Linked DNA regions of Azospira inquinata. The protein of the gene in region 2 interacts with the protein of the main gene of each other region in a pairwise test. Links are inferred from orthologs where the notes say so. Each region holds a gene or a part of one and is shown on either strand. Other genes may lie near its edges.

The links. Proteins that work in one complex are often made in the same cells at the same time.
Region 1: the proteins of Azoinq_RS10835 (region 2) and glnL interact in binary tests that used the Escherichia coli proteins (3 or more experiments, as listed by UniProt). The link is inferred for Azospira inquinata from one-to-one orthologs.

Annotation. Positions count from the first base shown.
Region 1 is NZ_CP064782.1:1,991,495-1,994,332, forward strand. It holds glnL (nitrogen regulation protein NR(II)), read left to right. Parts: upstream 1-806; coding sequence 807-1,871; downstream 1,872-2,838. Other genes in the region: glnA (type I glutamate--ammonia ligase), read left to right, coding at 1-157; Azoinq_RS09160 (DUF4124 domain-containing protein), read left to right, coding at 308-778; ntrC (nitrogen regulation protein NR(I)), read left to right, coding at 2,000-2,838.
Region 2 is NZ_CP064782.1:2,368,026-2,373,417, forward strand. The notes cover bases 1,456-4,428. They hold Azoinq_RS10835 (P-II family nitrogen regulator), read left to right. Parts: upstream 1,456-2,759; coding sequence 2,760-3,098; downstream 3,099-4,428. Other genes in these bases: Azoinq_RS10830 (NAD+ synthase), read left to right, coding at 1,456-2,726; Azoinq_RS14925 (Smr/MutS family protein), read right to left, coding at 3,475-4,428. Outside these bases: Azoinq_RS10820 (energy transducer TonB), read right to left, coding at 1-319; ppa (inorganic diphosphatase), read left to right, coding at 489-1,022; more of Azoinq_RS10830, read left to right, coding at 1,104-1,455; more of Azoinq_RS14925, read right to left, coding at 4,429-4,551; trxB (thioredoxin-disulfide reductase), read right to left, coding at 4,553-5,392. UniProt on the Escherichia coli protein: P-II indirectly controls the transcription of the glutamine synthetase gene (glnA). P-II prevents NR-II-catalyzed conversion of NR-I to NR-I-phosphate, the transcriptional activator of GlnA. When P-II is uridylylated to P-II-UMP, these events are reversed.

The DNA.
Region 1 (2,838 bases), 380 kb from region 2 along the record:
CCTGGATTACCTGGACAAGGATCGGGAATTCCTGACCCGTGGCGGTGTGTTCTCCAACGACTGGATCGATGCCTACATCGGCCTGAAGATGGAAGAAGTCACCAAGTTCCGCATGACCACCCACCCGGTGGAATTCGACATGTACTACAGCTGCTAATCGGCGGCTTTAGGTCGGAAAAGGACGGGGTTTCCCGTCCTTTTTTTTCGTCCCTCGCCTGGAGAAATTCGGCCGGACGGGGCTTCCCCCCGATTTGCCTAAGCCGTGGGCATCCCCTACACTTAGCCCCCGTTCTTGGATGGAGCGAAAATGAAAGCGCCTTTCCTGCTCGTGGTTTTGGGTTTGTTTGCCGTTTCGGCCCAGGCCGACATCTACAAATGTGTGGATGGGGCCGGGCATATCACCTTCTCCAATTTGCAACGGGGCGGTAGCGGCTGTAAGCGCCTCTATCTGGAACCGGCTGGTTCCTCCGGGGCGCCCCGCAGCAGTTCTTCTGCCTCCAGCTCCAGCCGCGCCGCGGCCCGGGCCAATCCTTCTCCTGCCGGTTTCCCCCGGGTGGAAGCGGATACCCAGAAGGCCCGGGATAATGACCGCCGGACCATCCTGGAACAGGAACTGGCGGGTGAGCAGAAGGGCCTGGATGATGCCCGTCATGAGCTTTCCGCCCAGGAAGGCCAGGGCGCCAAGAACCCGGAACGTTTGCAGTCCGCCCGGGACCGGGTGCAGCAGCATGAGCGCAATATCGAAGCGCTGCGCAAGGAACTCAGCAAACTCAAATAAGGGCCTCTGGCTCCTCCCTCTTCCCCCCATGCACCCCATTGTTCCCACGGCCTTTCGGGGCCTCGATTTATTGTCTTCTGCCACCATTGTCCTGGATGCGGATCAGGTCGTCTGCTACGTCAATCCGGCGGCGGAAAACCTGCTTTCCGCCAACGCCAAGGACCTGGTCTTTCACCCCCTGCAACAGCTCATCACCTATTCGGGGGGGCTGCAAAAAGCCCTGGATAACGCGGTTTCCAATGACTGGAGCTACACCGGTTACAACATTGAGGTGCGTCGCCCGGACCAGGAGGTGTTGCAGCTGAACTGCACCGTGACTCCCCTGGAGGTGCCTGGAGCCAAGCTGCTCCTGGAACTGCGCCCCATCGACCAGCAAATCCGGGCGACCCGGGAAGAGCAGCTGATTCAGCAACAGCAGGCCAGCCGGGAACTGATCCGCAATCTGGCCCATGAAATCAAAAATCCCCTGGGAGGCATTCGGGGCGCGGCCCAGCTCCTGGAACACGAACTCAACAACCCCAGCCTGCGGGAATACACCCAGGTGATCATTAAGGAGGCGGACCGGCTCCAGGATCTGATGCAGCGCCTCCTCTCTCCCCATCGCAGCATGCAGCCCGGCTCCGTCAATATCCACGAAATCCTGGAGCGGGTACGCAGCCTGCTGGTGGCCGAATTCCCCGGTCAGCTCAAGGTGCGGCGGGACTACGACACCAGCTTGCCCGAGCTGGTGGGGGACCGGGAACAACTCATCCAGGCGATTCTCAACATTGCCCGCAATGCGGCCCAGGCCATGGCGGGCAAGGGGGAAATCGTGCTGCGCACCCGGGCTATCCGTCAGGTCACCCTGGTGAAAAAGCGCTTCCGCCTGGCCCTGGAATTGAAGGTCATCGACAACGGTCCGGGTATCCCGGAGGAAATCCGGGAACGCATGTTCTACCCCCTGGTTTCCGGCCGGGAAGGGGGCTCGGGTCTGGGGCTCACCCTGGCCCAGAGTTTCATTCAGCAGCATCAGGGGACGGTGGAATGTGAAAGCCGTCCCGGTCGCACCTGTTTCATCATTCGCATGCCCCTGGACCACGGCCCGGCCAAGTAATTTGCAGGGTGTTTGGCGCAAAGGCATAGGGGGCGGGCTTTCCCGGGTCGGGGGCAGACTGACCGTCGGCTGACTCATGGCAGGTAAATTGCTTAAGTAAAGGCCAAAGCATCATGTCTGAGGAAAAGATGAAACCTGTATGGATTGTGGATGACGACCGCTCCATCCGCTGGGTCCTGGAAAAGGCCCTGGCCCGGGAGCAGATCCCCTTCAAAAGTTTTGCCTCCGCCACCGAGGCCCTAAGCTGCCTGGATGAGGCCGGAGAAGTGCCCCAGGTCCTGCTTTCCGATATCCGCATGCCCGGCCAGTCCGGCCTGGACTTGCTGCAACGCATCAAGGAAGCCCATCCGGCCCTGCCGGTCATTATCATGACCGCCTACTCGGACCTGGAAAGTGCCGTGGCGGCCTTTCAGGGCGGCGCCTTCGAATACCTGCCCAAGCCCTTTGACGTGGATCAGGCCCTGGAATTGATACGCCGGGCCCTGGATGAATCAATGCACCAGGATGGTGCGGTTGAGGAAGCGGGGATTACCCCCGAAATCCTGGGTCAGGCACCTGCCATGCAGGAGGTATTCCGGGCCATCGGCCGGCTGGCCATGAGCCACGCCACCGTGCTCATTACCGGGGAATCCGGTTCCGGCAAGGAACTGGTGGCCCGGGCCCTGCACCGGCATAGCCCCCGGTCGGATAAGCCCTTCATCGCCATCAACACGGCGGCCATCCCCAAAGACCTGCTGGAATCCGAACTCTTCGGTCATGAGCGGGGCGCCTTCACCGGGGCCGCCGCCCAGCGTCGCGGCCGTTTCGAGCAGGCGGAAGGGGGCACCCTGTTCCTGGACGAAATCGGTGACATGCCCTCCGAATTGCAGACCCGCCTTCTGCGGGTGCTGTCCGACGGCCATTACTACCGGGTGGGGGGCCATCAGCCCCTGAAGGCCAATGTGCGGGTGATTGCCGCCACCCACCA
Region 2 (5,392 bases):
ACAGGGGCTGGGGCGCCGGTTTGTCGCTCTTGATTGGTACCTTGGGGGTAGGCCGGGGTGTCTGGTGGCGCACCGGTTGGGGCTGGGATGCCTGACGAGCTGTTGCCGGTCGGTTTTCCGGCGCCGGAGGCGCCAATAGACTGACACTGAAAACCGGTGCCGCCGGGGTCACCGGCGCTGGGCTCCGGTGTTGCAACAGCAGGGCCAGGGCGCCGCCGTGGAACAGCACCGCCAGCCCCGCCCAGGGCCAGGGGCTGGCCAGGAAGGGGCGGGAGTGGAGCCCGGCGGCAGAAACCGGAAGGGAGAGGGTGGAGACCATGGAAGCTTGGTAATAAGAATTGATCTCATTCTCGTGTTTGCGTCGGTCATTGTCAAGTCTTCCGCGCCGGGGGGCTTCTGGAAGGTCGGTGTTTTTGCCCTGAATATTCCCGGGATTTGGGCGGGACTGACGTATAATCAGCCCCTTGTTCAACGAGGAGACAACCCCCATGAATATCGACAATTTGCCCATTGGCAAGGATGTCCCCAACGATTTCAACGTGGTTATTGAAATCCCGGCCCGGGCCCCCGGCATCAAATATGAGCTGGACAAAGATTCCGGCGCGGTGGTGGTGGATCGGTTCATGTCCACCCCCATGCATTACCCCTGTAACTACGGCTTTATCCCCAAAACCCTGTCCGACGACGGGGATCCGGTGGATGTGCTGGTGGTCACTCCCTATCCCCTGATGCCCGGTGTGGTGGTGCGTTGCCGTCCCCTGGGTATTCTGAACATGGAAGACGAAGCAGGGATGGACGCCAAGCTGATCGCCGTGCCGGTCGGCAAGCTGACCCCGATTTACGACAAGGTGCAGACCGTGGATGACCTGCCCGACCTGCTGCCCAAGATGATTCAGCACTTCTTTGAGCACTATAAGGACCTGGAACCCAACAAATGGGTGAAGGTGACCGGCTGGGGCAATCTGGAAGATGCCAAGCAGGAAATTCAGGCGGGGGTATCCCGCTACGTGGCCCAGAGCTAAGCCCCTGGCGCTCCATTCGGGACCGGACCTTCCCTGGCGGGGGGACCGGTCTTTTCATTTGTAACCATTGATTTTGTGACCATGGATTCCAGTCTTACCATCGCCATTGCCCAGATCAACGCCGTGGTGGGAGATTTGCCCGGCAACCGGGGCCTGATTGCTGGGGTGGCCCGGGAGGCCGCCCGGGCCGGGGCCGACCTGGTGCTGACCCCCGAATTGGCTCTGTGCGGCTATCCGCCGGAGGATTTGTTGCTGCGCCCGGATTTTTACCGGGCCTGCGCCCAGGAGCTGGAAGCCCTGGCTCGGGAAGTGCCGGAGATTGGCCTGGTGGTGGGACATCCGGCGGAAATTGATGGCCGCCATTACAACGCCGCCTCCTATCTGGCCGAAGGCCGGGTGGTGGCCACCTATTGCAAGCGTTTTCTGCCCAATAGCGAGGTCTTCGACGAAGAGCGCTATTTCGACGGCGGCCAGTCCCCCTGCGTCTTTTCCGTGAAGGGGGTACGGGTCGGCCTCAACATCTGTGAGGATGTGTGGCGGGTCGGCGCGGTGGAAGGGGCCAAGGAAGCCGGGGCGGAACTGCTCCTGGTGCTCAACGCCTCGCCCTATCACATGAACAAAGGGGAAGACCGGCTGCGGGTGTTGCGGGATCGCCACGCCGCCACCGGCTTGCCCATGATTTACGTCAATCTGGTGGGGGGCCAGGATGAACTGGTCTTTGACGGGGGCTCCTTCGCCATCGGCGCCGGGGGTGAGCTGCGTGTCCGTCTGCCCCAGTTTGCGCCCGCCCTGGCCCTGGTGCGCTATGGAGCCGGGGATGTGCAGCCCGCCGAGGTAGCTCCTGCCCTGTCCTTGGAAGCCCAGGTGTATCAGGCCCTGGTGTTGGGGATTCGGGATTACATTGGTAAAAACGGCTTTCCGGGGGCGGTGATTGGCCTCTCCGGCGGTATCGACTCGGCCCTTACCCTGGTGCTGGCCGTAGAAGCCCTGGGGGCGGAGCGGGTGCGGGCGGTGATGATGCCTTCCCCCTATACGGCGGACATGAGCCTGGACGATTCCCGTCAGCTGATCCGTAACCTGGGGGTCCGTTACGAGGAAATCCCCATCGCCCCAGCCATGACCACCTTCACGGACATGCTGGCGGCGGAACTGGCCACCCCGGTCCGGGGGGCAGATACCACGGAAGAAAATCTCCAGGCCCGGATTCGGGGCCTGATCCTCATGGCCATTTCCAATCGCTCCGGCGCCCTGGTACTCACCACGGGCAACAAGTCGGAAATGGGGGTGGGCTACTGCACCCTGTATGGGGATATGGCGGGGGGCTTTGCGGTCATCAAGGATATCGCCAAGACCTTTGTCTATCGCCTTTCCCGCTGGATCAACCGGGAGCGGGAGATTATTCCTGAGCGCATCATTACCCGGCCCCCTTCCGCCGAACTGCGGCCGGACCAGACCGACCAGGATTCCCTGCCACCCTACGAGGTGCTGGACGCCATCATGGCCGCCTATATGGAAGAGGATCGGTCGCCCCGGGAAATCATCGCCATGGGCTACACGGAAGCGGACGTGCGCCGGGTGGTGCGACTCCTTAAAATCAGCGAATACAAACGTCGTCAGGCACCGGTCGGCATCCGGGTGACCCATCGGGGATTCGGGAAGGACTGGCGTTACCCGATCACCAACCGGTATCCTGACGAGTGGTAAGCATTAACCCATGCATGCATAAGAGGAGAGTCCATGAAAAAGATCGAAGCGGTCATTAAGCCTTTCAAGCTGGATGAAGTGCGGGAAGCCCTGTCCGAAGTGGGGGTCACCGGTCTGACGGTGACGGAAGTGAAGGGCTTTGGCCGGCAAAAGGGCCACACGGAGCTCTATCGGGGCGCCGAATATGTGGTGGATTTTCTGCCCAAGGTGAAGCTGGAAGTGATCGTTTCCGACGGGGTGGTGGATGGGGCCATTGATGCCATCATCAAAGCCGCCCGCACCGGCAAGATCGGCGACGGCAAAATTTTCGTTTTCCCCGTGGAACATGCGGTGCGCATCCGCACCGGGGAAACGGACGAAGCGGCGGTTTAAGCCCTCCCGGGTGGCGTCCCCCAGGGGAAGTGACCTGTCGGCCTCGGCGCGGATCAAGCATCTGCCCCGGGGCCGATTTTATGGGGGGCCGGATTGCTTCCGGAGGGGAGCTTCCCCCGATGATTGGCGGGGGAATACGTTGAGATGAGGCTGGCGATGCCTCGCCTAGGTGTTCTACCCAGGGCTAGAAAAAGGCGGAACCCTGCGTCCTACCCATAAAAGAGGGAAACGCAGGGATACCGGGAAGGGAGCCCTGGAAAGGGGGGGAAATGGACCGGGGAAGCCTTAGCCAGGCTCCGAACATCAGCAGCCAAGCAGTCGGGGCAGGAAAACCCGCCCCGCTGCCGGATGCCAAGGGCTGACCGCCGGACCGGGATCAGCTCGTTTTGCTGGTGCTCTGGAGCAGTACCAGCAGGGCTCCGTCCCCTCCGTCCCGTTCCGGGGCCGGGCAAAAGGCCAGGATTTCTTCCCGCTGGGCCAGCCAGGCCCGGGAAAGGTGTTTCAGCACCCCATCCCCACCGGGGGAGCCCAATCCCTTGCCGTGGATGATGCGCAGGCCTCGGCGGCCCTGGCGCAGGCTGGAGGCGAGAAAGCGGGCCAGCACCTCCCGGGCCTCGTCCCGGTTATAGCCGTGCAGATCCAGTTCCCCTTGAATGCCCCAGCGTCCCTTGCGCAGGTCGGCCAGGGTGCGGCTCCCCAGCCCGGGGCGGAGGAAACTGCCGTCGTCCCGTTCCTGCAAACTGGCCAGCGCATGGTCGGAAAGGCCGGTACGTCGTTCCGGTGCCGCCGGGGCAGCCTCGCCCGGGGCCTGGGTTTCCGCCTTAGGGCGGGGCCGGGGCTTGGGGACCGGACGGGGGCGGGGCACCTCGGCCCGGTTGTTGTTTGCCAGGGGCGTGATGGTGCCTACGGCCTGGAGAAACAGCCAGTGGGGGTCGGTTTCCTGGAGGGACAGGAAGGTGGTGCCCGAATCTTCCGGACCTTCCTGCCTGCTGGTTTCCACCACCCGCCGGGGACGGCGGGGCGCCCGGCCCACTTCTGCTCGATCGCTTTCCGGTAGGGGCGTGGCGTCCGCCATGGCGCGGCGGAACAGGTCCTTTTCCCCCAGGGACTGGCGCAGCCAGGCGGGGGACAGGGCGGCCGCCGAAGGCCCGGCCTTTTCCTTGAGCTTCGGACGCACCACCGGACGGGGCTTGGGCCGGGCCAGCTCCGCCTGGTTGTGGCTCATGGGGCGCAAATCCCCCATGGCCTGCCGGAAGAGGGCCTGTTCATCCTCCGTCCCAGCGGGGGATGCCGCCTGCTCGGAATGGGGCGCGGCGGTGGGCTTCTGGGAGCAGGGTGCCGGGGCTGGGGTGGGAGTCCGGTCCGGTTGGGCCCCGGCGGGGGCCGGGGTCAGTTGCAGTTCGGTGAGGCGCTGAAAGGGATTGGCCTCCCCGGGGCGCCGGTTACGTGACATGTCAGGCTTGTCCCAGGCTGTCCAGATAACGTTCCGCGTCCAGGGCGGCCATGCAGCCGGTGCCGGCGGAGGTGCAGGCCTGACGGTAGATGTGGTCCTGCACGTCCCCGGCGGCGAAAACCCCGGGAATGGAGGTGGCGGTGGCGTTGCCGTTGCGCCCCATGCGGGTGGCGATGTAGCCCCCTTCCATTTCCAGCTGGCCTTCAAAAATATCCGTATTGGGCTTGTGGCCAATGGCGATGAAAACGCCCATTACGGGCACGTCCTGGGTGCTGCCGTCTGCCACATTCTTGACACGCAGACCGGTGACCCCGGAATCGTCCCCCAGCACTTCGTCCAGGGTGGAATTCCAGAGAACGGTGACCTTGCCTTCTTCCGCCTTTTTGAAGAGCTTGTCCTGCATGATCTTTTCCGCCTTGAACTTTTCCCGGCGGTGAATCACGGTGACGTGGCTGGCGATGTTGGCCAGATAGAGGGCCTCTTCCACCGCCGTATTGCCGCCCCCCACCACGGCCACGGCCTGGTTGCGGTAGAAGAAACCGTCGCAGGTGGCGCAGGCGGAAACCCCCTTGCCCTGGAATTTTTCTTCGGAGGGCAGGCCCAGGTACTGGGCGGAGGCGCCGGTGGCGATAATCAGGGCGTCACAGGTGTATTCCCCGGCGTCGCCGATGAGGCGCAGAGGCTTTTCTTGCAGTTTGGCGGTGTGGATGTGGTCGAAGAGGATTTCCGTCTCGAAACGCTCCGCATGCTTCTGGAAGCGGGCCATCAGTTCCGGGCCCTGGACCCCGTCCGGATCGGCGGGCCAGTTGTCCACTTCGGTGGTGGTCATGAGCTGGCCGCC